DNA from 4 places in the Photobacterium sp. GB-50 genome. Region 3 is predicted to be linked to each of the others. Evidence: predicted binding sites of a transcription regulator. Region 3 holds the regulator's gene; each other region holds the start of a gene.
The links. Region 3 encodes CRP, which controls carbon source genes, mostly activating them, when cyclic AMP is high. Its sites were predicted from a motif close to TGTGANNNNNNTCACA; they were not measured.
Positions count from the first base shown of each region.

Region 1 (7,484 bases), on a different contig from region 3:
TATCACTGAACGTACCAGAACCATCAATATTACAGCCGTCGGCGGTAATGCAACGTTATTAGAGCTTGGTTGTGGAGAAACCGACTGACCAGACCTTGCTTAATATGATAATAGGCCTTTGCCATGAACAAAGGCCACTTAACAGGAAGTACAACTTATGATTGAAAATAACTTCGCGATTACAGCGACCTTTGTAGCGTATCTACTAGGGATGCTAGCGATTGGTTATATCGCCTATAAACGCACATCGAGCTCCAGTGATTACTTTCTCGGTGGGCGTTCATTAGGTCCTTGGCCTTCTGCGATATCTGCAGGAGCATCGGATATGAGTGGTTGGTTATTATTAGGATTACCGGGATATGCATATATCGCTGGTTTTGAGTCATTATGGCTAGCTGGTGGCCTATTACTGGGGACGTGGTTGAACTGGCTGATCTGTGCTAAACGCCTGCGCACTTACAGTATAACAGCAGACAACTCACTGACTTTACCTGAGTTTTTATCACGTCGATTTGATGATAATTCAAAGCTTATCCAAACGATTTCCGCCTTCTTTATTTTGCTCTTTTTCCTTTTCTATACCAGTGCTGGTTTAGTGGCAGGCGGAAAACTATTTGAAACCGTCTTCGGTTTAGATTACACGCTCGCGCTATTTATCGGTACTTTGTGTGTTGTAACGTATACCTTATTTGGAGGGTTCCTTGCGGTATCTTGGACTGATTTAGTGCAAGGCCTATTGATGTCAGCTGCATTGCTTATTGTGCCGATCGCAGCGATGAATGCCGATCCCGTTCAGCTAATAGAAACGCTTCATAACAAGAACCCTGAATTATTAACGCTCTGGCATGATATTAAAGGCCAGCCATTATCATTTATGGTTATTTTGTCACTATTAGGTTGGGGGCTTGGTTACTTTGGTCAGCCTCATATCCTTGCGCGTTTTAAAGCGACACGTTCAAATAAAGACATTGGTACGGCGCGTCGTATTGCCGTGGTGTGGACGGCTCTGTCGATGATTGGTGCGTTGTTAGTCGGCTTAACGGGTATTGTTTATGTTGATGGCAACCTTGGTGGTGAGTTAGCGGATAGTGAAAAAGTCTTCATGTTGCTAGTGAATGCGATTTTCCATCCCGTGATGGCCGGTATTTTACTAGCGGCAATCTTAGCGGCGATCATGAGTACTGCGGACTCTCAGTTGTTAGTCTCTTCATCGGCATTGGCTGAAGATTTCTATAAACAAGTATTTCGTCCACAAGCGTCAAGCAACGAAATTGTTATGGTTGGGCGTATTGCGGTTATTGCATTATCAATTGTTGCCTTCGTTTTAGCATTAAACCCTGATAGCTCCGTTTTAGGTCTTGTGTCTTATGCTTGGGCGGGGTTTGGTGCGGCATTTGGCCCTGTATTGCTATTAAGTTTGTACTGGAGTGGGATGAACCGTTATGGCGCGATTGCAGGTATCGTGACAGGTGCGGTCACCGTTGTGGTATGGAAGCAACTAACAGGTGGAATGTTTGACTTATATGAGATCATTCCTGGCTTTATTTTTGCCACTGTTGCGGTTGTGATGGTAAGTAAAGCAACGGGTCGTCCGTCAGAAGCGGTACAACAGCAACATCAGCAATATCAAAAAAATCTGGTTGAATTTGATTAATATTATCTAATATTACGCAAGAAAAATCCCTGTATCAGCTTTGCTATACAGGGATTTTTTTTCGCTGAAAGTGCACTGGTTATACACGTAATGTTTTAGTCAACGAGTGGATAAACACCGTTTTCATCATGTGTTTCTTTGCCTGTGATTGGCGGATTAAACACACAAGCCATCACCATTTCTTTGTCTTTATAAGCACGTAAATAATGCTCATCGTGTTTATCAAGAATATATAGTGTACCTGGTTTAATTGGGTAAGTTTCGCCCCCAACAACTTCAATTTCACCTTCACCACTCATGCAGTAAACAGACTCTAAGTGATTTTGATAATGAATATGGGTTTCAGTGTTCTCAAAGATTGTCGTGATGTGAAAAGAAAACCCCATCTTGTCATCTTTAAGAAGCATACGAACACTTTCCCAAGTTTCAGAAGCTACACGGCGTTCACTGTCTCGACATTCAGCTAATGTTCTAACAATCATTTTTCGTCCTTAAATTACGATGCTTTTCTAAAGTTTTTAGCAACAACGTGCTCAACCGCATTTTCAAAAATTGCTAAGCCTTGCTCAAGCTCTGCCGTTGTAATGGTGAGTGGACTAAAGAACTTCACGACTTCATCATTAGGACCCGCGGTTTCAATCACTAATCCATTTTCAAAACAGGCTTTGGTGATTTGGCTAGACAGATCGCCATCATTACACTCAATACCAATCATCATGCCTCGCCCCTTTCTTTGCACAAACATATCAGGATGGTCGTGTAGGCATTTATCAATGACGTTAGCAATAATGTTTGAGCATGTTGCAACGTGCTTTTCTAGTTGGTCATCAGCCCAATAGGTTTCGAGTGCTTTCGTTGCTGTAATGAATGCGTGATTGTTGCCACGGAATGTGCCGTTATGCTCACCTGGGTTCCAAATATCGAGCTCTGGTTTGAATAGCACGATTGCCATTGGTAAGCCGTAACCACCAATTGATTTAGAGAGGGTGACCATATCTGGTTTAATACCTGACGGCTCAAAGCTAAAGAAGGTACCAGTACGGCCACAGCCTGCTTGAATATCATCAACAATCAATAAAATATCATTTTGTTTACAGACTTTTTCTAATCGTTGTAACCACTGGTTAGACGCAACGTTTAAGCCGCCTTCGCCCTGTACTGTTTCAATCAAGACAGCGGCTGGCTTGTCCATACCTGCTGAATTATCCGCTAGCATAGTTTCAAACAATTTAAGGCCATCAATGTCCGCATAACCTTCAAATGGAATACGAGTAACATTGTTTAAACTTGTCCCTGCACCTTGACGGTGATGTTGATTGCCTGTTGCAGCTAGCGCTCCAGCTGTACAACCATGAAAACCATTGGTGAAAGCCACAATAGAGCTACGTTTTTTCACTTTACGCGCAAGTTTTAGTGCCGCTTCTACAGCGTTAGTACCCGTTGGGCCGGTAAATTGAGTAACGTAATTAAGTTGGCGAGGAGCTAAAATATTGCGTTCTAATGCTTCAAGGAAATTAGCCTTTGCTGTCGAGTGCATATCTAAACCATGAGTGATCCCATCTTGTTCGATATAGTCGAGCAAAGCCTGTTTTAAAGTAGGGTTATTATGGCCGTAGTTCAGTGATCCAGCACCGGCTAGAAAATCTAAGTAACGATCTCCTTGTTCGGTTTCAAGCCAACTCCCTTTTGCTTTAGTAAAAACGACGGGAAAACTGTTTGAGTAAGAACGAACTTTAGATTCCTGCTTCTTAAAAATATCCATGATATGGCCGTTATAATCCTTTCTGTTTAATTTGAATTAAAGGGATGCGATACAACAATTCCGTATCGTGCTTGCCTTTAAAATGTATATTCTTGTCTAAAAATGTACTGACTTCGCCATTGTTACCATTACGTGCATCAAGTTTATTAAATAACGCCCACGAAGCATTATTCTCTTCCGTAATGGTTGTTTCTATAGCGGTAATATTATTTAGAGAGTCTCGACTTAACAGGTTATCTAACATGGTAAAGGCGAGCCCTTTTCCTCGAAATTGAGGAGCAACGGCAACTTGCCATATAAATAAAGTATTTGGCTGATTAGGTTTTGGGTAACCAGAGATAAAACCTGCTATTTCACCACCATCATCTTTTGCTATAACACACGTATTACTAAAGTGAGTTGTTTGAAGAAAATTACAATAAGATGAATTGGTATCGAGAGGGGGACTGTTTGCGATCAACGTAAAAACGTCATCGCCATCATGAGCTGTTGGTGTTGAAAAAGTCCACTTTTGTATCTGGTCTTCACCTGTATCGGAAGTCATTACCGAAGGTGTTGATATGTCCATATTAAGAGTCTATTCCTTTGAGCTCTAAATAATTTAGTGGGTATTATTACCTATCAGGATGATAATTATCTGAATAAAAGTTGAATAATCGTAATTTATTTGAGCAAGATCTCGTTTATTAATGTACATAAATGAAAGTTAAGTGATTAGAGCTCTAAATTGTTTTGGTTGTTAAAGTATTCACGAAGAACCTTTTTAAAGACTTAAAAGCAACATTATGCATCTTGTTTTCTATTATTATGCTGTAACTAAGCTCGGCATGGTGTGACAGTTTGTGTCGTTATTTACTGATGGGGATATAAATAATAAATAGTGTTTATACTTATGATGTTGATATTTATATGTCGTTGTGAGTGCATTTATATATAGATATATACCTTCAGGTATTTATTGAGTGTTTACTATTCTATTTAACGTTTATCGTTCTCTTGAATATACGATCATTCTGAAATGTCATTTCCCTTAATTATGCTCTTTAATTACTGTCGTTTTCATTTAAAAAGCGCATAGTATTTTCATCATTTCTTGATGGATTAAGGAAACTTATAATGTTAACTATGATTAACTTAGATATTGATAATGCCGTGGCTTTTTCAATTGATGGCAAAGTGACTGAAGATGATATGAAACGTATTTTGTTTGATGCTCAGGCGAAGACAGAATTACACGGTAAAGTTGTTATCTTTGAGCAGATTGACAATTTTGATGGGATTGAATTTTCAGCATTGCTAGAAGAAGTGCGCTATTTGTTTCATGCGGGAATATCACATGTAGCAAAAGTGGCTGTTGTTGCAGAGAAAAAATGGATAGAAAAAATCGTAAAAGTGGAAGATAAGCTGTTTCGTAAAATAGACATTAAATTCTTCCTGCCAGAAGAAAAAGATCAGGCAATTACGTTTTTAAAACAGCAATAATACGATTGAAATTAACCATGCTTGAGAAGTGATAAAATGTTCAAGCATGGTTATTTATAATGGTATAGATACGGTATCGTTAGAGTATCTTAAGTTACATTCGCTTAAAGATAATGGAAGTGTTAATCCCGCCAAACGCAAAGTTGTTGCTCATAATATATTGGCAATCAAGGTTGCGACCTTCGCCACGAATGTAGTCTAAATCACCACATTCAGGATCAACGTTCTCAAGGTTAAGCGTTGGGCTGAACCAGCCGCCATGCATCATTTCTAAACTTAGCCACGCTTCAATCGCACCACAGGCCCCAAGGGTATGGCCTAAATAGCTTTTCAGAGAGCTAATTGGAGTGTTGTTGCCAAAGATACTCGCTGTGGCTTGGCTTTCTGCAATATCACCTTTTTCGGTTGCAGTACCATGTGCTGAAATGTAACTAATTTCACTTGGCGATAAATTTGCCTGTTGCAGTGCCATCTCCATACAAAGCTGCATGGTTTCTTTTTGTGGCTGTGTTACATGGGCGGCATCACAGTTACTCGCAAATCCTACCACTTCGGCATAGATATTAGCGCCACGTGCAACGGCATGCTCGTATTCTTCTAACACTAATGTGCCAGCACCTTCACCAATTACCAAGCCATCACGATCCGTATCATAAGGTCGTGGTGTTGATTTTGGTTCATCGTTTTTAAGGCTCGTTGCAAACAGGGTATCAAATACCGCCGATTCTGTTGGGCAAAGCTCTTCTGCGCCACCTGCAACCATCACGGTTTGATAACCGTGTTTAATCGCTTCATAGGCGTAACCAATCGCTTGGCTTCCTGAAGTACATGCACTACTTGTGGGAATAACACGGCCACGTAATTCAAAAAATAAGCCGACATTGACAGCTGTTGTATGTGGCATCATTTGAACATAAGTTGTCGCGGTGATAGCACGGGTACTTTTCTCATTTAGCATTACACCAAATGCACTGATTGCAGGCGTACTACCGGTTGATGAGCCATAGGCAATACCCGTTTGACCGTTTGTCAGTACCTCATTGTTCAGTAACCCAGCTTGAGTCAGTGCATTTTCTGTCGCCAGTGTTGATAGTTTAGAAACACGCCCCATTGAACGGATTTTTTTACGGGTGTAATGCTTCGGTAATGTAAAATTTTCAATAGGAGCTGCAAGTTTGGTATTTAAGCCGTCATAAAGCTCATAATCTTGCATATAAATAGTGGCGTTTTCACAAGCACGAAGTTTAGGTTCGATATGTTCCCAATCGTTACCAAAGGCTGTTACACCCGACATACCAGTGACAACAACGCGACGACTCATACTAAACCTCCGTTTACCGAAATCACTTGGCGAGTCACATAGCCTGCAATATCAGACATTAAGTAACTCACCAGTCCTGCTACTTCTTCAGGCTCTCCCATACGACGAAGAGGCACTTGTGGGAGTGCGTGTTCTTTTACGTGCTCATCGACCATACCGGTATCAATCAGGCCGGGCGCGACACAGTTAACTGTAATTTTACGCTTAGCAAGCTCTAGCGCTAATGACTTAGTTGCGCCAATCACCCCCGCTTTTGCGGCACTGTAATTGGTTTGCCCTCGGTTACCGGTGATCCCTGAAACCGATGCTAAGGTTACAATACGGCCGCCTTTACGCTTTTGCACCATAGGCATTACACAAGGGTGTAACACGTTGTAGAAGCTATCAAGGTTCGTGTGGATCACGCCATCCCATTCTTGTTCTGTCATCGCAGGGAAGGCGGTATCTCGGGTGATCCCTGCGTTACTGACGACACCGTAATAAGCACCATGCTCGGCGATATCGGCTTCAAGCTGCTCGCGGCATTGCTGACGATCACTGATATCAAATTGAATAAGGCGACCATGGCCGCCAGCGTCAGTAATTGAGGCTAATGTTGCTTCTGCGCCTGGTTTATCACTCATGTAGTGAACGGCGATAGTGAAACCATCTTTAGCGAGCTGTATAGCAATTGCGCGACCGATCCCCTTACTGGCACCTGTTACGAGTACGTGTTGAGTCATGCGTTTTTCCTATTATTGTTATCTAGTTGCATTTGTTCTAATTGTGATTTTGAGGGAACAAAGGCATTGAGTTGACTGCTTGCGACGATTTGCTGATGACAAATGATTTTGCAGTCAAAAACAGCCATACCGTTATTTTCCATAATTTGTTCGGCATGAATGTCTAAAATTTCGTGTTCTTGAAATGCACTACACTCACTGTGGTAGCGACGACAACCGAGTAGAAAACCAATGGGGGCATCTTCACCTTTTTTCCATGCGTGGAAACCAGACCAACCTGCGACGGTTTGCGCCATAAACTCGATCCCAACATAAGCGGGGATCGACTGTGTTTCTGAATCAAAGTAGAGGCAATGGCGACTTATTTTGACACGACAATGAATATGTTTTTCGCCCACATCAATCAGATCATCAACAAGGATCATCGGTGCTTCATGGGGTAAAAGTTGATGTAATGGAGGGCAATTAGTCATCGGTACGTCCAATAATAAGGCTGATGTTGTTACCACCAAATGCAAATGAGTTACTTAACATGACAGGTTT
Region 1 is NZ_PYNX01000003.1:25,178-32,661, forward strand. It holds gene C9J41_RS05165 (aldehyde dehydrogenase family protein) at 1-88, shown strand, start outside; gene putP (sodium/proline symporter PutP) at 158-1,654, shown strand; gene C9J41_RS05175 (ectoine synthase) at 1,750-2,136, opposite strand; gene ectB (diaminobutyrate--2-oxoglutarate transaminase) at 2,151-3,416, opposite strand; gene ectA (diaminobutyrate acetyltransferase) at 3,427-3,984, opposite strand; gene C9J41_RS05190 (STAS/SEC14 domain-containing protein) at 4,533-4,898, shown strand; gene C9J41_RS05195 (beta-ketoacyl-ACP synthase) at 4,993-6,219, opposite strand; gene C9J41_RS05200 (3-ketoacyl-ACP reductase FabG2) at 6,216-6,941, opposite strand; gene C9J41_RS05205 (hotdog family protein) at 6,938-7,414, opposite strand; gene C9J41_RS05210 (beta-ketoacyl-[acyl-carrier-protein] synthase family protein) at 7,407-7,484, opposite strand, start outside.
Region 1: the regulator CRP is predicted to act here: its motif matches at 4,083-4,098, upstream of ectA (diaminobutyrate acetyltransferase).

Region 2 (7,484 bases), on a different contig from region 3:
ATATGATAGTCATGATATCCGCTATATTGGTGTAAAAATAGGAGCGGATAAACTAAGCACTTCGAACGGACTCATTGACTTTCCAATCATTTTTGTAATAAGTGTTTATCTTTTCATTCTGAATATGATGATAGTTTTACACCCACAAGTTGGTTCATAATCTGTTCTGATTTAGGTCATTTGAATGGACTGGTTGTCGTTAATCGTTATTTAAAAGATAAATTAAACCAGAGAAATATTTATTATTACTGGTTAATATATTTCTTATTATTGTGCTTGATCGCAGCGGGTATTATTGACTATTTCATTCTCAGCTGGGATTAAAAAGTTATTAGGAGTAGGGTGAAAAAATAATGAATTTATTTCATATTATCAACCTATTATATCTCTTGATAAGAAGATTTAAGAGTATTATTACTCAAAACCTGTGCCGTTTAACAACCTAGACTTTAATGATTAACGTCGTTTAATGTCATTGTTAATCAGATTTCTTCAAAATGGATGATAAAAGAAAGGCTGCCAATAGGGCAGCCTTTTTGCGTTTTGCAATTCTAAACTAAATACGATTAGAAGTTTGCAGAGCGTGGAGTACGTGGGAATGGGATCACGTCACGTACGTTACCCATACCAGTTACGTAAGAGACTAGACGCTCAAAGCCTAGACCGAAACCAGCGTGTGGAACACTACCGTAACGACGTAGGTCGCGGTACCAACCCATGTGCTCAGGATCTAGACCCATCTCAATCATACGTGCATCTAGAATGTCTAGGCGCTCTTCACGTTGAGAACCACCGATGATTTCACCAATGCCAGGTGCCAATACGTCCATCGCTGCTACTGTCTTACCGTCGTCATTCAAACGCATGTAGAATGCTTTGATGTCTTTCGGGTAGTTCTTAACAATTACAGGTGCTTGGAAGTGTTCTTCTGCAAGGTAACGCTCGTGCTCAGAAGACATATCAATGCCCCACTCAACATCGAACTCGAACTTACGGCCAGAGTCTTGAAGGATCTTAATTGCATCAGTGTAATCAACTTGTGCAAAGTCAGATGTTACGAACTTCTCTAGGCGAGAAATTGCGTCTTTGTCGATACGTTGAGCAAAGAACTCAAGGTCGTCACGACGCTCTTCAAGTACCGCTTTGAATACGTACTTCAGCATGTCTTCAGCAAGTTTAGCTACATCGTCAAGTTCTGCGAATGCAACTTCAGGCTCAACCATCCAGAACTCAGCTAGGTGGCGGCTTGTGTTTGAGTTTTCAGCACGGAATGTTGGGCCGAAAGTGTAAACCTTGCTTAGTGCACACGCATATGCTTCAGCATTTAGCTGACCAGAGACTGTTAGGAAAGTTTCTTTACCAAAGAAATCTTTGTCAAAGTCTACTTCGCCTTTATCAGTCATTGGAATGTTAGCCATGTCTAGCGTAGATACACGGAACATTTCACCGGCACCTTCACAGTCAGATGCTGTGATAAGTGGTGCAGACATCCAGAAGAAGCCTTGCTCGTGGTAGAAACGGTGGATCGCTTGAGATAGACAGTTACGAACACGTGCAACAGCGCCGATCACGTTAGTACGTGGACGAAGATGTGCAACTTCACGTAAGTACTCAATTGAGTGACGAGTTTTAGCCATCGGGTAAGAATCTGCATCTTCAACCCAACCAACGACTTTCACGTTGGTTGCTGCTAGTTCAAAATCTTGACCTTTAGCAGGAGATGCTACGATTGTACCGGTAACCTCAACAGAGCAACCAGTTGTAAGCTTAAGTACTTCATTCTGGTAATTATTTAACTCATTAGGGACCACGGCCTGAATCGGGTCGAAACAAGAGCCGTCATAAATGGCAAGGAAAGAGATCCCAGCTTTGGAATCACGACGTGAGCGAACCCAACCGCGAACAGTAACTTCACTGTCTACCGCTAGTTTGCCGCTTAATACGTCTGTTACAGGCGCGTAAGTCATGTTTAAATCATTCTCCGTTTAGGCACTGACTTTGGAATTAAAGTATCTCGTGCTTAAAGATATTTATGTATTAGCAATATTACCTTTCTTACGACAAGCATCAAGTATTGATATCAATCAAATGATAAATTGATGAAAGAAATAGGCAATTTGAGGTGATAGTTGGTTAATTATCGGTCATTTGCAAGAAACCGCTTCGCTTTAGCGTTGTAAAACATTAAAGCGAAGCGGTTTTTTGATAAATGTTTTATAAATCAAGCAAAGTACAGAGCGATTAAGCGATGGCTAGATATTTGTGTGTTTGGATCGATAAACGCCAGTTACGTTGAATACATGTTTCAATACATAGTTCTGTTGCACGTGGCTTTTGACTAATAGGTTGAAGCGCAATCGTGACATCAGGTTTTAGCGTCACGCCATCAATGAGCGCATCAAGTTGTTCAATGTCTTTGCTAGTGCCGACAGGGTGCTTGATCTCGTTAGCACGCGCGAGGGAAGAAGCTAAAACGGGCAACTTTGCTTTCATGTTAATTTTTGGCGATACCGTTACCCAAGTATTATCACTGGTTTGAATTTCAGATGTGCCACTGGTTTCGATCTGACAATTAAAGCCAGCTTTTTCTAGTGCATGAGTTAAAGGACGAAGATCGTAAATACAAGGTTCACCGCCTGTAATAACAATATGTTTAGCCGTATATTTTTGATCTTGTAATAATTGCACTACACCATTAGCGTCAAGATTAGTCCAAAGTGGTGAGTCCCCAGTTTTAGCCATGATCTGCTCTAAGCTAACTAAATCTTGTGACTCTGCTGTCCAAGTTTGTTTGGTGTCACACCATGAGCAGCCAACAGGGCAGACTTGTAATCGAACAAAAATTGCAGGCACGCCAGTAAATACACCTTCACCCTGAATTGTTTCGAATACTTCGTTAATTTTGTACACGTTGAACCTCTTATTTTCACGTCTATAACCATTCTAGTGTCAATGAAACATGATCATTATTAGAAAAGTTACTGCGTGAAATAAATCCGCTAATTAAAAAAAAGAGTAGGCAAAAAAGCCTTTTTTTCATTATCGCAGAAGCGAAACTCAATGTCTTTAGTCGTTGATAGTGATACTTGTCACGTACTGACGATAAGAGGCTTCACAATTACTTCGCAAAGTAAAAAAATTAGTTTCCGAAGGTTTTTAAGCTGATTTTTCTCAGGAGTATCGACATGTACGTCGCTCAGCCAGGCCATATCGATCATATAAAAAGAAATAATGCCGGCAGCGTATATAAACTAATTGATTTGTATGGGCCGATCTCGCGCATTGAATTGTCTAAACGCAGTCAACTTGCCCCCGCAAGTATTACTAAGATCACCCGTGAATTAATTGATGCGCATTTAATTAAAGAAACGCAATTTCAAGAACCGAGCAGCCGTGGACGACCTGCTATTGGGCTAGTTCCTGCCAATGAAGGGTGGCAATTTTTATCTATTCGTTTAGGTCGTGGTTATCTTACTATTGCTTTACATGCACTTGGCGGCGAAATTCTAGTAGAAGAACGTCAAGATATTGAGCAACTGCATCAAGAAGATGTGGTTAAAAAGTTATTAGCTGAAATAAACATTTTCTTTGCCAATCATGTTAGCGAACTAGACAGAATGACAGCGATTGCAGTGTCATTACCAGGGTTAGTTAATTCCAGTGAAGGTATGGTATTACAGATGCCACATTATAATGTGTCTAATTTACCCTTGGGTGAAATTATTCACAATGAAACTGGACTGCCTGTTTTTATCGGTAATGACACACGTTCATGGGCTTTAGCAGAAAAATTGTTCGGTAATTCTCGTGGTATTGCAAACTCCATTTTGATTTCTATTCATCATGGTGTGGGAGCGGGGATTGTCCTTGATGATAATGTGCTGCAAGGGAAAACCGGTAACGTGGGTGAGCTTGGGCATATTCAAATTAAGCCGTTTGGCAAACGTTGTTTTTGCGGTAATCATGGCTGCTTAGAAACCGTTGCGAGTTTACAGGCCATTTTAGAACAAGTGAAAACGCAGCTTAAAGCAGGACATGAATCGATGCTGAATCATATGCCTTTAACGATTGAATCAGTATGTGATGCGGCAGTAGAAGGTGACAGTTTAGCGCGACAAATTATTGTGGAGTTAGGTCATAATTTAGGGCAAGCCATTGCGATAATGGTTAACCTATTTAACCCTCAGCGCATTTTGATTGGTGGGGAGTTTAATCGTGCTAAATCGGTACTTTATCCTGCGATTATGGATCGTATTAGCTCGCAAACCTTACCTGTTTATTTCGATGGCTTAGAAATAGAAGAAAGCTGTTTTTACACTCAAGCGACGATGCCGGGAGCGGCTTTGGTTAAACAAGCGTTGTACGATGGGCATTTATTGATGAAACTCGTCGACGGTTAATTATAATTGATTTAACTGATTGCTATAACTAATTGATACTACATGGATATTAGAATTTTTCTTTAATTTCCATGTAGCTTTCTCGAATATGTTCAATCAGTGCTTGAATCCGTTTAGCAGGTTTTCTGGTATACGGATAGACAGCATAAATCCCCACCACTTTACCCGCATGTGCCGAGAGCAATTCAACTAACTCACCGCGCTCTAATTCATCATGAACTAAGCAATTGGGTAGATAAGCGATACCATTACCTGCGAGGACATTTTTTTTCAACGCTATCGCATTGTCGGATGAAAAGTTTCCGCTGACTTTTTGAGTGTAAATTTTATTTTGTTTAATAAATTGCCAGTCAAAAGGGCCAGTACTTTGAGGGTTATAACCTAGACAATTATGGCTATTTAGATCTTTAGGTTTTTCTGGCTTGCCATAATGTTCAATGTAAGCGGGTGAGGCACATATTACCCAGCGAGAATTAAAAATATGACGAGCGATTAAGCTTGAATCTTCGAGATAACCGGTACGGATCACCAAATCGTAGTTATCAGCAACGAGATCGACAAAGTGATTGTTTAGCGACATATCAACCGAAAGACCGGGGTGTTTCTGACAAAAATCAGACACGGCTTTTGCTAATACTAATTCGCCTGAAATTGTCGGTACTGACATCCGAATTTTACCAGAGAGTGCTTCGCTGTAGCCCTTCACAGAGTCAAAAGCAGCTTGAGCAACATGGTTGATACTTTTAGCACGATGGTAAAGGACTTCACCGGGTTCTGTGAGTGTTAGCTTTCGTGTGGTGCGATATATAAGTTGTAAGCCTAATTCGGTTTCAAGTTTGCTAATACGCTTGCTAACAACGGATTTAGTCACATTATTGAGTTCAGCAACCTTACTGAATGAGCCATGTTCAATAACTTGAGTGAATAAAACGAGATCATCGATAGCTGGCATTATTTATCCCACTTAAAGCCTAATAGGCGAAGGATTATATACTTAAAAAGATTAAATTCTAGATAAAAAAACGCAGCCCGAAGACTGCGTTATTCGTATTCCCGTAATGTGCTTAACCACTAGTATCCTACTAGTTTGCTATCACTATTGGTGATAAGTAAGCTTACATATCATCAATAATGATGTAGGTGGCAAAGACGGGCCCATGCACACCAACAACTTTGATCAGCTCGATATCTGCTGTCGAGCTCGGACCTGAAATAAAGTTAACACATGAAGGTACACGTTCACCGTTCATGGCTTTTTGATGCAGAATCTCAGTTGCTTGTGTTAAACGAGCAACGATTGAGCTTTTAGGTACAACGAATACAGAAGCTTCTGGTAATAGGCTTACTGCGCGACCCTGTGCTGGGTTGCTGTAAAGTACCATTGTGCCTGATTCTGCTAACGCTTGTTCAGCGAATACAACACCAACTTTTGCACGTTCAGCTACTGTGATGTTTGCTTCGTAACCCGCCGAGTGATCCCAAATGTAAACACCATGCTTATCGGCGCTCAAATCTTTCGGGTCAATAATGTTAAGTAGACGAGTATCTGCGGTAAAGATGGTTTCACCAACAGGATCAATGTTTGTTTCGTCTTCGCTGCAATATTTGAAACAAACATTACGTAGTGCTTCTGCTAACTGTGCTTTGGTTGTCACAACAGCTTGTGCGCCTAAAGAAGACTGCGTGTATTCGACCAAGATATCTTTTAATTCATCTTGTGATTTATCAGCAAATACGTCTTTGTGACAGTTATATTTTAGGTTCGGACGCTCTACTGGGGTAGTAATACGCTCACGACCAAGTTGTTTAGCGATGTTGTTAAGGAAACTATCGCGATTATAAATGCGTTGCTCATTTTGAGATGACATACGGAAAGCTCCTTAATTATTTATTTTTGTTTTTAAACCAACTGCGGAATGACTCACCCGATGGGTTTGGTAAATCACGCGTCTGAGTCCATGCGTTTAGTAGACCAACTTTAAATGGTAATTGACCATTTTTAATCAGTTTACCTGCAACGATAGCACCGATCTTAACGGTTTTATCCCATAGTGCAGGGTGAGCATTCACAAAGCTAAATCCACTGACGGAAGCTCGCTCCATGGAATCTGTGATTTTCTCTTCACCCATGATTTGACGGTGTTTAAGCAGCAAATCAGACAATGGTATTTTCACCGGACATACGTCATGACAAGCACGACATAAGCTACAAGCATTGGGTAGATCTTTAAAATCTTCATAGCCGCCAAGTAGTGGCGAAAGTACCGCACCAATAGGGCCTGAATAGATTGAACCGTAAGATTGACCACCGATATGGCGGTATGCAGGGCACGTGTTAACACACGCTGCACAACGGATACAACGTAGGATAGAGCGGAATTGAGAACCAAGAATTTTAGAACGACCGTTATCTACAATCACCAAGTGGAACTCTTCAGGACCATCACAGTTACCGTCTTCACGAGGACCTGTAAGTGCTGTCACATAACCTGTTAGAGGTAGACCTACTGCACTTCGACATAGCAAACTCGCAACAATATCGAATTCTTCAAACGTAGGAACGATACGCTCCATACCCATTACCGCGATATGCGTTTTCGGTAGGCTGGTTGCAAGACGTGCGTTACCTTCATTGGTCACAAGGGTGACGGTGCCTGATTCTGCGATAGCAAAGTTACAGCCAGTAATACCGATCTCTGCTTCAAGGAAATCATGACGAATATGTTTACGAACAAAACGTGTCATTTCTTCTGGATCAGAAGAGCCTTCGTAACCGAGTTTCTTGTTGAAAACATCACGAATTTGAGTACGGTTTTTATGTAGTGCTGGTACAACGATGTGTGATGGCGCATCACAATCATCGACTTGAAGAATGTATTCGCCAAGATCGGTTTCAATCACTTCACAGTTATTACGCTGAATCACTTGGTTCATACCGATTTCTTCGGTCACCATGGATTTAGACTTAACCACTTTTTTCGCATTCTTTTGCTGGATAATCTTTTCGATGTAGTTAGTTGCATCTTCAGCTGTTGCTGCAAAGAATACATGACCACCGTTCTTTTCAACGTTATCGCTAAGTTG
Region 2 is NZ_PYNX01000001.1:15,892-23,375, reverse strand. It holds gene asnS (asparagine--tRNA ligase) at 567-1,967, opposite strand; gene queE (7-carboxy-7-deazaguanine synthase QueE) at 2,242-2,910, opposite strand; gene C9J41_RS00105 (ROK family protein) at 3,186-4,400, shown strand; gene C9J41_RS00100 (LysR family transcriptional regulator) at 4,450-5,352, opposite strand; gene C9J41_RS00095 (lactate utilization protein C) at 5,516-6,268, opposite strand; gene C9J41_RS00090 (LutB/LldF family L-lactate oxidation iron-sulfur protein) at 6,285-7,484, opposite strand, start outside.
Region 2: the regulator CRP is predicted to act here: its motif matches at 3,079-3,094, upstream of C9J41_RS00105 (ROK family protein).

Region 3 (7,484 bases):
AATACTATGATTATAGCGTTATACACAGAAGGATAATGTGATGACTACAGAGCAAAGAGTAGAACGTAATTTATTTGATGAGGTAATGGTACCTTGTTATTCACCTATGGCTGAGATCCCAGTACGTGGCAGTGGTGCGCGAGTATGGGATCAACATGATCGTGAATATGTCGATTTTGCCGGTGGAATTGCGGTGAGTTGTCTGGGTCATTGCCATCCAATTATGGTTAATGCATTAAAAGATCAAGCCGATAAGTTATGGCATTTAAGTAATGTGTTAACTAATGAACCTGCATTGCGTTTAGCGAAAAAACTCACTGAGTTATGTTTTGCTGACAAAGTCTTTTTTGCTAACTCGGGAGCTGAAGCTAACGAAGCGGCACTGAAATTGGCTCGCCGTTATGCGGTCGATAAGTTTAGTGCTGAAAAAGATCAAATTATTGCCTTTCATCAAGGCTTTCACGGTCGTACTTTTTTCACCGTTACTGTTGGTGGGCAAGAAGCTTACTCAGATGGTTTTGGCCCTAAACCTCAAGCGGTAACGCATATTCCTTACAATGACTTATCAGCTTTAGCTGAGATTATGTCTGAGCGAACTTGTGCGGTGATGATGGAGCCATTGCAAGGTGAAGGTGGTTTGGTTAGCCCGAGCGTTGAGTTTGTTCAGGGCGTGCGTGAGTTATGTGATAAGCACCAAGCCCTATTGATATTTGATGAAGTCCAAACTGGCAATGGTCGTACCGGTGATTTTTATGCCTATCAAGGTTTAGGTGTAACACCTGATATTTTAACGACGGCTAAGTCACTGGGTGGTGGTTTCCCAATTGGCGCAATGCTTACTACAACAGCATTAGCAGAACATTTAAAAGTCGGTACTCATGGTTCAACGTATGGCGGTAATCCGTTAGCGTGCGCTGTCGCAGAAGCGGTAATTAATGAAGTGAGTAAACCCGATGTTCTAGCTGGCGTGAAAGAGCGTGAACAGTGGTTCCGTGAAGGGCTCACAGCGATTAATGCTAAATACCCAATTTTTGCTGAGATCCGCGGTAAAGGTTTATTGCTGGGAGCGTCTCTCACAGAAGAGTGGCAAGGTCGTGCACGTGACATTCTTGTTCAAGCTGGCAAAGAAGGCTTAATGATGCTAGTTGCTGGTACGAGTGTTGTGCGCTTTACGCCATCGCTAGTGATTGAAAAAGCCGATGTGGATAAAGGTATGGCTCGTCTAGAACGCGCTATCGCAACACTCTATAACGCCGAGTAATTCTACTTTGCATTGCTGCTGGCAGTTGAGGAACGACTGCCAGTTATCTTATAAGACTTATTGTTATCCATCTAGTTAGTGGCAATAGTCACTACCTGCATCAGGAGGGAAGTCGATGCTGGTTATTCGTCCTATCATCGCTGATGATTATTCTGCACTCATGCAGTGCGCTGAAGAATCAGGTCATGGTTTTACTTCATTACCTGTTAACGAAGAAATGCTTCGTAACCGCATTGCTCATTCAGAGCGCAGCTTTGCCAAACATGTCGTTCGCCCAGAGGATGAAGGCTACCTGATGGTCGCTGAAGATACAGATACCGGCGAGATAGCAGGCACCACAGCCATTGAAGCGGCGATTGGCTTAGAAGCCCCTTTTTATAACTATCATCTAAGTACTGTGGTTCATGCCTCGCGTCGATTAGGGGTCCACAATACCGTACAGTTACTGACATTAGGTAATCACTACACCGGAGATACCGAGCTTTGCACGTTATTTTTACGTACACCATGGCGTGAAGGTTTAAATGGTCGTCTATTGTCTAAAGCGCGCTTTTTAATGATGGCAGAGCATCGTCATCGTTTCGCTGATGTAGTATTTGCCGAAATGCGCGGTGTTTCCGATGCAGAAGGGAACTCACCTTTTTGGCAATGGTTAAAAGATAACTTTTTCTCGATTGATTTTATTCATGCTGACTATCTAACAGGGATCGGAGCAAAAGGCTTTATTGCGGACTTAATGCCTAAACTTCCGATATACGTCAATTTACTGAGCAAAGAAGCCCAAGCGGTCATAGGTCAAGTTCATGACAACACGCGTCCTGCATTACGTTTGCTAGAAAATGAAGGTTTTTCATGCCGTGGTTATGTCGATATTTTTGATGCAGGCCCGACGGTTGAATGTGATGTACGTAATGTTGAAACGGTTCGCCACTCAAAGCGTTATATCGTTGAAATTAACGATCATCAAAGTGAACAGCAGTGCCTAGTGGCGAATACATCATTTACTGATTTTCGTGCGGTTGCGAGCCCACTGGAAATCAATGATAAAGCGCAAACCGTGGTTATGACGCAAGAGGTCGCTGATACTCTCATGGTTAATACCGGTGAGCCTGTGCGCTTTATTGAGCTGTAAAACTACGAATATAAAGAGGGGAGAAAAGTATGAGTCAATGGATTGCGGGTCAATGGGTCGATGGTTTAGGTGATGAGATGGCATCGCTCAACCCCTTTACTGATGAAGTGATTTGGCAAGGCCGAGCCGCGACAAGTGAGCAAGTCTCGCAAGCGGTGAATGCCGCGCGTGAAGCGTTACTTCAATGGCGTCATACTTCCCTTGTTGAGCGCCAAACCATCGTGGAAAAATTTGCTGAGCTGGTGAAAGCCAATAGTGAAAATATTGCCATTACGATAGCAGAAGAAACGGGTAAACCGTTATGGGAGACGCGAACAGAAGCAGGAGCAATGGTGGGGAAAGTGGCGATTTCTTTACGTGCTTATCATGAACGGACAGGCCAACGCGAGAAAGATATCGCAGGTACCACAGCAGTTGTACGTCATCGACCATTAGGGGTGATGGCTGTATTTGGGCCTTATAATTTCCCCGGTCATTTACCCAATGGCCACATCGTACCTGCATTGCTTGCAGGTAATACGGTGGTATTCAAACCTTCTGAATTAACGCCTAAAACGGCTGAAGTTGTAATGAAACTCTGGCAACAAGCCGGATTACCTGATGGGGTTATTAATCTTGTGCAGGGAGCTCGCCCAACTGGAGAGGCACTTGCGGCTTCAAAAGATATTGATGGTTTATTATTTACGGGCAGTGCCAATACTGGGCATATTCTGCATCGCCAATTTGCAGGTCAACCGGGCAAGATGCTGGCATTAGAAATGGGGGGGAATAACCCGATGGTGATCTCCAATGCTTATGGTGATCTCAATGCTACCGTTTATACCATTTTACAATCTGCTTTTATCAGCGCAGGACAACGGTGTACTTGTGCTCGCCGACTATACTTACCCTTGGGTAGCGAAGGGGATGCGTTGTTGGCAGCTTTAGTGGAAGCAACCAAAGCGATTGTGGTCGATGGACCATTTGCCGAGCCTGCACCGTTTATGGGGCCTCAAATCTCCCGCCAAGCCGCAGACAATATTGTGCAAACTCAACGACAATTAGTATCGCTTGGTGGCGAAGTATTGGTAGAGGCAAAGCGCGGACAGGGAGCGGTGGTTACACCTGGGATCGTTGATGTTACGAATATCGAAAATTTACCCGATGAAGAATACTTTGGCCCATTATTGCAGGTAGTGCGTTATCAAGATCTTGCTCAAGCCGTGTGTCTTGCGAACGACACCCGTTATGGCTTATCAGCCGGGCTTGTATCAACCGATGATAGTGAATGGCAATATTTTATTGATCATATTCGCGCGGGGGTTGTAAATCGTAATCGCCAGTTAACGGGAGCGAGTGGAGATGCACCGTTTGGTGGCCCAGGAGCATCTGGTAATTTACGCCCAAGTGCTTACTACGCTGCTGATTATTGTGCTTACCCAATGGCATCAATGGAAGGTGAGGCAACATGCTTACCTGAGCAGTTATCTCCGGGTATTTCACTCTGAGACTAATAGGTTCACTGTATTACTTACAGTAAGGATTGTGCAGCATGGAACAATTATTTACCGCGTTATGGCAAGATTATACTCAGCGATTATGCCCTTCAGCGCTGAATATTCGGCAATTACTTACCGAAGATGCGCCACTTAGAAATGATCATATTGCGTTGCGTACTTTTGCACTACCGAAATGTGGTTTAGCAAGATTAGCGGCCCCTTTTATTGCGGTAGGTTATAAACCCAAAGGTCGATATCATTTCAAAGCGAAAAAGTTATATGCAGAGCACTTTGAACATCCCGATCCTGCTGCGCCTAAAGTATTTATTAGTGAACTGCAATTAGGATTATGTTCAACAGAGTTACAAACAGAAGTACGTCAGCTTGTCGATCAAGTTGATGATGCTTATTTTGCTGATCCTGCTTTTCTTTCTCAAGGTAAACCATGGCAATTAAGCCGTGATAGTTATCAGTTTTTAAATGCAGAAAGTGAATATGCAGGGTGGGTGGCAGCGCATGGTTTTGGTGCTAATCATTTTACTATTGATATTAATCAGCTTGAGCAATTTAATGAAATTTCTGAAGTGAACCATTTTCTCGAATCAAGTGGTTTTGACATTAATCAGGCGGGAGGTGCGGTAAAAGGCGATCCTACTGTGATGTTAGAGCAATCAGCAACCATGGCTGATAAAGTCATGGTCACGTTTTCTGATGGTGAGATGTTGGTCTCTGGCGGATTTTATGAGTTTGCTAAACGTTATTTACAGCCTGATGGTGAGATTTATACCGGATTTGTTGAAGCTTCGGCAGATAAGATCTTTGAAAGTACTTATAACTCTTGAACAGTGTAAACAAGGCAATAAAAAGCAGCCAATTGGCTGCTTTTTTTTAAATCTGTTAATTATCGAGGGGCGATCCCCAAATACCACTGTCTTCAACAGGACAGCGACGTAAACCTGTTTGCTGTTCTAAATAACAACGACGGTCACTAAAGCCTGTCATCTCAATAGTTGTAGGTTGAGGAGCGATAGCACCAGGTACAGTGGTGTAGCTATTCGGGGCAAAACGTTCAATATCCATATAAAAACCAAAAAAAGATGAACTCCATTCATTGCTTGAATTTAGCATTTAATTTGAGCAATACAAATTAATTAATGGCATTAATGACACACTTTTTAAAGGTATTTATGGGGGGATTATTAATCAATAAGAAATAAAAAAGCCGCAACAGTGTGCGGCTTTTTTCGTACGGTTAAAGACGTTAAAAATTAACGCGTACCGTAAACAACAATCGTCTTACCGTGAGCAGAGATAAGGTTCTGCTCTTCAAGCATTTTCAGAATACGACCCACTGTTTCACGAGAACAGCCAACAATTTGACCGATTTCTTGACGAGTGATCTTAATCTGCATGCCATCAGGGTGCGTCATTGCATCTGGTTGTTTTGCAAGATTTAGCAATGTCTGTGCGATACGACCTGTAACGTCTAAGAATGCCAAATCACCTACTTTCTGGCTTGTCACTTGTAGGCGACTTGCCATTTGAGCAGATAAGCGCATCAGAATATCAGGGTTAACCTGAATTAACTGACGGAATTTTTTGAATGAAATTTCTGCTACTTCACAAGGACTTTTCGCACGAACCCAAGCAGTACGCTCTTGATCTTCTTCGAATAAGCCAAGCTCACCAATAAAGTCACCTTGGTTTAGGTAAGAAAGGATCATCTCCTTACCTTCTTCATCCTTGATTAGTACAGCAACAGAACCCTTCACAATGTAGTACAACGTTTCTGCTTTCTCACCTGCGTGGATCAGCGTACTTTTCGATGGGTACTTGTGAATATGACAATGGGAAAGAAACCACTCTAAAGTTGGATCTGTTTGCGGTTTACCTGGAACCATATTACTAACTTCCTCTGCATTTGTTGCCCAACAGCATTGGTTTCTTTTCTAACTTTTATCACGAGAAAAAAAACTGCCTACTGATAGGGTATCCATTCAGCCGCTGGGCTGCAAGCTAACTTGAATAAGTTAGAGTGTATCCTTTTTCTGCGCCTTTTTCTTGATATTGATCTAGTAGATTCGTTCATTTCATATGGATAACTGTGCACAGGATCACAATGCGGCGAGATAATTTTAAGTGGTGCGATAAGTAATGATTATTACGACGATTTTTAGAGAGGAAAAAAGTTGTTATTAAGGCGGAGAATTAGGATTTACATTCATTATTTAATCAATAAGACTAGAGACAATTATTGGGCGTTTGAATAAGGATTAAGCGATGCAGTCCCGAGTAAAATGGGTAGAAGATATGACTTTTTTAGGTCAATCTAGCTCCGGTCATAGTGTAGTCATGGATGGTAATGGAGGGGATAAAGCTCCAAGTCCAATGGAATTGGTATTAATGGCGGCGGGAGGGTGTAGCTCAGTAGATGTTGTCAGTGGTTTACAATCCCAAGCGCAAAATATTGTGGGTTGTGAGGTTCTTATTTCAGCTGAGCGTCGAGAGCAAGCGCCACGTTTGTTTACCGCAGCCAATTTGCATTTTATTGTTTCAGGTTTTGATTTAAATGAAACCTTAGTGGCTAACACCATTGCTGATTCTTTAGAGAAATATTGCTCTGTATGCTTGATGATTGCTGAAAAGGTTAAGTTGACTCATTCGTATGAAATCATCACTGCTTAATAATGATTGAGATGAAAAAGGTTGGTGTTTGTGCCAACCTTTTTTCTATTTATTTTCGTTTGTGCAAACTTAACTGATTTTCCCTGTATTAATCAGTTTCTCGATAAGGGGGCGCATGATCAATTCCATTGCAAAACTCATTTTTCCACCAGGGACGACAAGCGTGTTATGACGTGACATAAATGAGCCTTGGATCATGGAAAGTAAATACGGAAAATCGACATTATTTAAACCGCGAAATCGGATCACAACAAAGCTTTCATCTAAGCTTGGGATCCCTTTGGCACTCACCGGGTTTGAGGTATCAACGGTTGGTACACGTTGAAAGTTGATATGTGTGCGTGAAAATTGCGGAGTTAAATAATTTAAGTAATCGTCCATGGAGCGAACGATTGACTCCATCACCGCTTCGCGAGAGTGCCCTCGATCTCTCGTGTCACGAACAATTTTTTGGATCCACTCCAAGTTAACAATGGGTACCATTCCAATAAGAAGATCAACATGCTGTGCGACATGGATCTCGCCATCGACAACCCCACCATGTAAGCCTTCATAAAAGAGTAAATCAGTGTTTTCTGCTAACTGTTGCCACGGAGTAAACGTTCCGGGCATTTGGTTGTAGGGTACGGCTTCGTCAAATGTGTGTAGATAACGGCGAAAGCGGCCAGTGCCATCTTCACCATATTGTTTGAAAAATTGCTCTAATTGGGCAAAGTCATTGGCTTCTGAGCCAAAATAGCTGATATGTCGACCTTGCTCTTTAGCTTTGCGGATCTCAGTGTCCATTTCAGGGCGGGTATAGCGATGGAAGCTATCGCCTTCTAGCCATGCCGCATTAATGTTCATCATATTGAACATCTTTCGGAATGCTTCAGAAGTCGTCGTGGTTCCTGCTCCTGATGAACCAGTAACTGCAATAATAGGATGT
Region 3 is NZ_PYNX01000009.1:17,029-24,512, reverse strand. It holds gene C9J41_RS12775 (aspartate aminotransferase family protein) at 41-1,261, shown strand; gene astA (arginine N-succinyltransferase) at 1,377-2,393, shown strand; gene astD (succinylglutamate-semialdehyde dehydrogenase) at 2,423-3,880, shown strand; gene C9J41_RS12760 (DUF1338 domain-containing protein) at 3,925-4,713, shown strand; gene C9J41_RS12755 (hypothetical protein) at 4,769-4,951, opposite strand; gene crp (cAMP-activated global transcriptional regulator CRP) at 5,140-5,772, opposite strand; gene C9J41_RS12745 (OsmC family protein) at 6,152-6,556, shown strand; gene C9J41_RS12740 (phosphoribulokinase) at 6,626-7,484, opposite strand, start outside.

Region 4 (7,484 bases), on a different contig from region 3:
CTGTTTTTTTAGATCTAAATATCATTCTCTCTACCAATACTACATAAATGTTTCTGCTGATATTTCATGAAAATATTGGTTTTAAATTAGTCTATAGCGAATAAAAGTAGAGCCTTATAGCATAAAAACATGCAGTTACATTGATGGCATAAATTTACTTGTTATATGTTAATGATTCGTTAGTATTGGTTTTAAGCATATCTTTCCAATTTGAAAATGTCCGATCCTTTAGCAAAGAACAGCGACATGGTTAGAGTGTGAATCTTAATTTAAAGCCAAGGAGAATGTCATTATGCGCCAGTCTGTGTATATCCGATTTGCTATTTTTTTAATCCAACAAGATGTGAAACGAGAAGAGGCGTTATGGCGACATCAGCAACGTCGAGTCAGTGTCTATTTACCTGTTCTTTCCCCTCACTTAATGCGCGATGTGGGGGTTGAAAGTGATGGACGTATTGCATTGAGTCATCTTGTTCATGCCGAGCGTAAAGTTCGTCATCTCAGACGAACATTAAGATTTAGACACAACACGTAAGGAGTAAGGCCAGCAAGTATTTTTACTTGCTGGCCAACCGTTACGTAATACTCAAACACTAAGGGCAAGGGTTTGAGTATTGAATACCAACTCGCTCTAAATCTGTCATAACTTCTTCAGAAAGCATGAGATCAATACTGTTTATATTGTTTTCTAACTGCTCTAGTGTAGTGGCACCGATGATATTTGCCGCAACAAAAGGACGTTGGTTAACAAACGCGAGTGCCATTTGGACGGGATCAAGTCCGTGCTTATTAGCGACATCAATATAAGCTTGTGTGGCTTGAATACCTTGCTGATTAAAATAGCGTGAAAAGCGAGGAAACTCAGTGCATCGCGCCCCTTTAGGCTTGGCATTATTTAAATATTTACCGCTTAATGCGCCAAAAGCTAACGGGGAATAGGCTAGTAGCTCTACACCTTCATGATGGCTAATTTCAGAAAGTCCGACTTCAAAACTACGGTTAAGTAAATTGTAGGGATTTTGAATGGATACGATTCTTGGTAAATTGTGTTTTTCTGCGAGCTGAAGATAAGACATGACTCCCCAAGGGGTTTCATTGGAGACGCCGATATATCTGATTTTTCCTGCTGTGACTAACTCACTTAATGCCTCTAGTGTTTCAATTAACGTAACACCACAATGATCTTCTTCATAATGGTAGTTTAACTTACCAAAACAATTGGTTTGCCGTTGAGGCCAGTGCAGCTGGTAGAGATCGATATAATCGGTTTTTAAGCGAATTAAACTATCATTCACCGCATCATGAATATGACGTCGATTAAGCGACATATTGTCACGAATATAAGGCACATTACGGGGGCCTGCCACTTTTGTTGCAATCACAACTCTATCTCGTAATTGTGTTTTTTCTAGCCAATTACCAATATAACTTTCTGTTAAACCTTGGGTATTAGCATTCGGCGGGACGGGATACATTTCCGCAGTATCAATGAAGTTGACGCCATGCTCAAAGGCGAAATCTAATTGGCTATGGGCTTCATCCTGATTATTTTGTTCACCAAAGGTCATGGTACCGAGGCAGATCTTACTGATCTCTAAACTAGAATGCGGGATTGTATGGTATTTCATTCGCTGTCCTTGCCATTAATGTCTTTTATTTGACTATAGCTTGAAGTGTTTGGACTGAGAAGTGCATTAAATATGAAATGAATATTATATTACGAACTTGATAGGAGGAGAAAACTGACACATAGTTAATGTTAGATCTTTTATTTTTTTAGTGTAGATAAACAATGAAGCTATCTCAATTAAAGCCGTGGCTTAAAGCATCACCGAATAAGATCCCACATTGTGTATTAACCTGTTATGCGGGATATTCTGATTATCTGATGGAAATTGAATATAAGCATCAGTTACAGCCACTTAAAGATGAGCAAGATAACTTACTGCATTTTAAGACGATTGAGCAGGCGCAGGTATTATTGAAATCTATTGGGATCAGTAATATGACGTTACGTTTAACTGATCCCTATGATGAATTCTTACCGGAAGGGCTCACGGCTGCTTGTGAAGAAGATATGGTGTTGCATTTTTAGTCCCGCGGTTTAACGCAGCACATAGCTTAAATAAAGTATCGAGCTAAAATTTCTGCCGTGAAGTGTGTTTTTAAATAAAAACCACGAGGTAAGGTTTTGATAGGCTGTCCATTTGCGCCGTAAGCTTCTGTGAGTACTTTGCTATTTGCCGCTTTGGGTCGTAATTGCAGTACCTCGCCATGGCGTGCTGTGATGTGCTCGACTTGGCCGAGTACGATCATATCCATTAACTCTTCCCAGTCTTGTTTTAACTGCGCATCTTCGTCTATCGATGGACTCCATATTAACGGTGATCCAACATGGCGTTCTGCTAAGGGAATATCACGTTCACCTTCGACAGGGATCCATAATACCCGTGAGAGCTTATGACGAATATGACTGGTTTCCCATCGTAATCCTTGTACTCCAATTAAAGGGGCGACACAGACAAATGTGGTTTCTAATGGTTTGCCATTATAGCCAATAGGGATCGTTTTAAGTTCAATCCCAAGATCGATAAAGTCAGGAACGGGCTTACTTCCCGCTGTTGCACCTAAATGCCACTCCAACAGCTGCCCAACCCATCCTTTATCTCTTTTTAGATCTGCAGGTGGAATAATGCCAGCAAGATCGGCTAGTTCTCCAAGCGTTAACCCTGCTAGTTGTTGGGCTCGATAGAGGAGTTCGTGTTCAGTGAGAGGGGGGGATGGTTGCTCAGGCTTTGGCATAGTGCTACGCGATGATCATGATCTAAAATAAGAAGAGTCAAGATCATAACATAGCTTTTTCCTGTTGAATGGATAAATCTAGAGAAAAGGATCATTTTAAAAGATATCCACAGATTATTTTTATTAAATATTTATTTTGATGCTAACTGTTTAAATAGACAGGCTTAAGTTGGTGTTTTATTCATCTTGATTATCTTGTGTTCGATCATTTTTATTGTATGGTGTGGATAAAGTCAGAATTGATTGATCTTTAACCGATCGTTTTTTTGAGATGTGAATATTCTATTTTTTAAAATTTATTATGTATCTTTATTGATTTTAATATTTTGATTTTTATGTGTTTTTCGTTTTATCTTTTGACGTTTCATTGCTATTTATCAAATGATAATTACATATAAAACCGAGGTTTTTTTATCTTCTGCACAAATCTATCCACAGAAAGAGTGAATAAATGTGGGGGATGTCTCATTTAGATGTTTATAACCTCTAGTAGAGAGAGGAGTTATCCCTAATTTGAGGTTTAGTTAGGAAAATATCACGATCTGATCGAATCTTTGTTTACCGATCACGTCTACTATGAAAAAATCACTATTAATAGATATTTATACTTGAGGTCGTCCAGTGATTGATGGCGATGGATACCGCCCTAATGTAGGGATCGTTATCTGCAATAGCCATGGCCAGGTATTTTGGGCTCGACGATATGGACAACATTCTTGGCAGTTTCCGCAAGGTGGTATTGATGATGGTGAAACACCAGAGCAAGCCATGTTCCGTGAATTGTACGAAGAAGTAGGATTAACCAAAAAAGATGTCAGGATAATTGCGTCAAGCCGTCATTGGCTACGTTATAAATTACCTAAACGTTTAGTGCGGTGGGATTCGAAACCTGTTTGTATCGGGCAGAAACAGAAATGGTTTTTGTTGAGCTTGGAGTGCGATGAGTCCAAGGTCAATATGCAGCGAGGTGCTACTCCTGAATTTGATGGGTGGCGATGGGTAAGTTATTGGTATCCAGTCCGACAGGTCGTTTCGTTTAAGCGTGATGTTTACCGTCGCGCACTGAAAGAATTTGCACCTGTAGCCATGCCTTTTAAAGAATGGAAAGAGCGAAAATTCAAGCGTAATAATAAAAAGTAAATAAGGTAATACAGTAATATAGAGGTTATTGGCAATATAGAAGGATAATAAGGCTCGTTATGCTGACACAGCTTAGAGATATAGTTGACAAGGTTGTCAGCGCCCAGACCTTGATTGAAGCGCTAGATCAATTAGTGATGAGCACTTGTCAGGTCATGAAAACAGACTGTTGTTCGGTCTATATTGCTAATCATGAGCGTCAGCTTTATACATTGATGGCAACGCAAGGGCTGCATAAATCGCAGCGGCGTGTAAGTTTACGCTTTAATCAAGGTCTAGTTGGCCTTGTGGGGCGTAGTGCTGAGCTTGTTAATGTTGCTGATGCTCGTGTACACCCCCATTTCAAACATCTCCCGGGGATCGGAGAAGAATCCTTTCGATCTTTTTTTGGGACTCCTATCATTCATCAGCGCCAAGTTCTTGGTGTTCTTGTTATACAGCAACGAGAAAAGCGGGAATTTAATGAAAGTGAAGAATCTTTCTTAGTTACCCTTGCCGCTCAATTATCAGGTATTTTGGCTCACGCGAAAGCACAAGGAATGTGGTTTGAGCAAGGGAATAAATTACACCTTACTGGATCTGCGGCTTCTGCTGGTGTTGCTGTTGCTAAAGCATGGTGGGACGATACCCAACCGCTATTAGAGCATGTTGCTCCCACGTCTTGCCTTGATGTGAATTTTGAGCAAGAACGTTTAGCTATTGCGATAGAAGCGGCCAGTACAGAGTTTCGACGTTTACGCAAACGTTTTGATAGTGAACTGCAAAAAGAAACCCTCGCCATTTTTGATTTATTCAGTCATTTACTCAATGATCCTATGCTGCGCAAAGATCTGAAAGCCCGGGTTGCTTGTGGTGATCAGGCTGAATGGGCAGTGCGTCAAGTGGTCGAATCTTATTCCGCTCGTTTTGCGAATATGAAAGATCAATACCTTAAAGAGCGTGCACAAGATATTCGCGAGTTAGGCCAGCGCTTATTGTTCTTTTTACGTGATGAAGAAGTCGATGAGTTGCAGTGGGATGAACCTGTGGTGCTATTAACTCGAGAGTTAACCGCAGCAATGCTTGCAACAGTCCCTTTAGGAAAGTTAGCTGCGGTTGTTGCTCAAGAAGGTGCCGCTAACTCACATGCTGCTATTTTGTCTAGAGCACTCGGTATCCCTGCTATTATGGGGGTCGACTTTGTTCCTCATATGGTACATAACAATTTAGTTATTGTTGATGGTTATCGTGGTGACTTTCTTGTTAACCCTAATCGTCATGTATTAATTGAGTATCGTCGTTTATTGCGGGAAGAGCATGAACTAGCCAAAACCGTTGAAGGTGATCAGGATAAAGAAGCCTATACCAAAGATAATCAACGGATCATGGTGCACTTAAATGCGGGTTTAAGTGCCGATACCAGTATTGCGATTAATAAAGGGGTCGACGGGGTCGGCTTATATCGCACTGAAGTGCCTTTTTTACTGCAACGTAGCTTCCCTTCAGAAGATGAACAAATTAACCAATATCGTTCTATTTTGCAGACCTATCCCGAGCAAACCGTTGTGATGCGAACGCTCGATATTGGAGGCGATAAGCCGTTACCGTATTTAACGATAGAGGAAGACAATCCTTTTTTGGGTTGGCGTGGGATCCGTTTTACCTTAGATCATCCCGAGATTTTTTTAATTCAAGTCAGAGCGATGTTACGTGCCAGTATTGGCTTGAATAATATGGACATCTTGCTCCCTATGATCTCAGGGATCGCTGAGCTTGATGAAGCCAAAATATTAATTGAGCGCGCCTATCAGGAAGTGTCAGCTCAATATGATGGTGAATTAAGAAAACCTCGCTTAGGTATCATGATTGAAGTACCGTCAATGCTTTATCAGCTCCATGCGTTAGCCGATAAAGTTGATTTTATTTCAGTGGGTAGTAATGATTTAACTCAATATTTGCTTGCCGTAGATCGTAATAACTCTCGGGTCGCCAGTGTTTATGATGCGCTTCATCCTGCTGTTTTAAATGCGTTAAAACATATTATCGATAGTGCAGAGCGGTACCAAATTCCAGTTTGCGTTTGTGGTGAATTAGCAGGAGATCCGATAGGTGCAATTTTATTAGTCGGAATGGGGTATCGATCATTGAGTATGAATACCCGTAATGTAGCCAAAATAAAATATATATTACGTCATGTGTCAGCACTTGATATGACGCAATTGGCGGATGATGTTCTCGCGGTACATTTATCTTGTGAAGTAAGAGAGAGAACAACGTTATTTGTCGAGCAGCATGGTTTAGGTGGGTTTATCCGCGCGGGTAAGTAGAACACTTTTTTATATTGGTTACGTATTATGTATGAAACAACACTTTGGCTATTTAGCATGTGTTTGCTATTGGGATCTGTCGTCGGATTATTGGCTGGTTTATTAGGCATTGGTGGAGGCTTATTGGTTGTACCTGCTCTAGTTTGGTTATTACCGAAAGCCGGCATTGCATCGCATCTTGTGATGCATATTGCGTTAGCGACCTCACTTGCCAGTATTGTTATGACGTCAATGGCCTCAGCCCGTAATCACTTTAAGCTTGGAAATATTGATTTTTCAGTGGTGAAAATATTAGCGCCAGGGATCATTGTTGGTGGATTGGGAGGGAGTGTTGTTGCTGAGATCATCCCTTCACATTACTTACCTAAAATTTTTGCTGTCATCGTATTATGCTTAGCAATTCAGATGTTGCTCTCAATGAAAGTGATAAACAAGAAGCCTCTGCCAAACTCACTCGCATGTATATCAAGTGGTGGCATCATTGGTTTGATCTCAAGTCTTGCTGGCATTGGTGGCGGATCATTAACAGTACCGTATTTAAGTTATTATGGTATTGAGATGCGACGTGCCATCGGTACCTCTTCGCTCGTTGGTTTCTTAATTGCTGTTTCTGGAATGATTGGCTTTATTTACGCAGGTGTTGGCAGTGAAGCGTTACCAGCGTTTAGTGCAGGTTATGTATATCTACCAGCTTTATTCGGTATTGCTGCAACATCGATGATCGCAACTCGTTACGGCGCGGCGTTAGTGAGTCGACTACCGACCCCGACACTGAAAAAGCTATTTGCGGTGTTATTGTTATTGATCAGTATAAAAATGTTTTTAAGTTAACAGTAAGGCCAACAGGCTTCTGATAGAATAACAATCACTAATTTTCGCGCCTAGCTTTTGCTGGGCGTATTCAATTTACGAGTAGGACTATGAAACAATATTTAGCCTTATGCCAACGCATTGTTGATGACGGTGTATGGATTGAAAATGAACGTACAGGTAAGCGTTGTTTAACGGTTATCAATGCTGATCTGACTTATGATGTTGCTAATAATCAGTTTCCGTTGATCACTACTCGTAAAAGTTTCTGGAAAGCAGCAATCGCAGAGCTTCTCGGTTACTTACGTGGATATGATAATGCCGCGCAATTTCGTGCGATTGGTTGTAACACTTGGAATGCTAATGCCAATGATAACCAAGCATGGCTGAACAATCCTCATCGTAAAGGTGAAGATGACATGGGGC
Region 4 is NZ_PYNX01000011.1:49,310-56,793, reverse strand. It holds gene C9J41_RS14350 (hypothetical protein) at 293-535, shown strand; gene C9J41_RS14345 (NADP(H)-dependent aldo-keto reductase) at 594-1,628, opposite strand; gene C9J41_RS14340 (DUF6482 family protein) at 1,793-2,095, shown strand; gene mutH (DNA mismatch repair endonuclease MutH) at 2,122-2,802, opposite strand; gene rppH (RNA pyrophosphohydrolase) at 3,424-3,942, shown strand; gene ptsP (phosphoenolpyruvate--protein phosphotransferase) at 4,002-6,248, shown strand; gene C9J41_RS14320 (sulfite exporter TauE/SafE family protein) at 6,276-7,079, shown strand; gene C9J41_RS14315 (thymidylate synthase) at 7,169-7,484, shown strand, end outside.
Region 4: the regulator CRP is predicted to act here: its motif matches at 3,255-3,270, upstream of rppH (RNA pyrophosphohydrolase).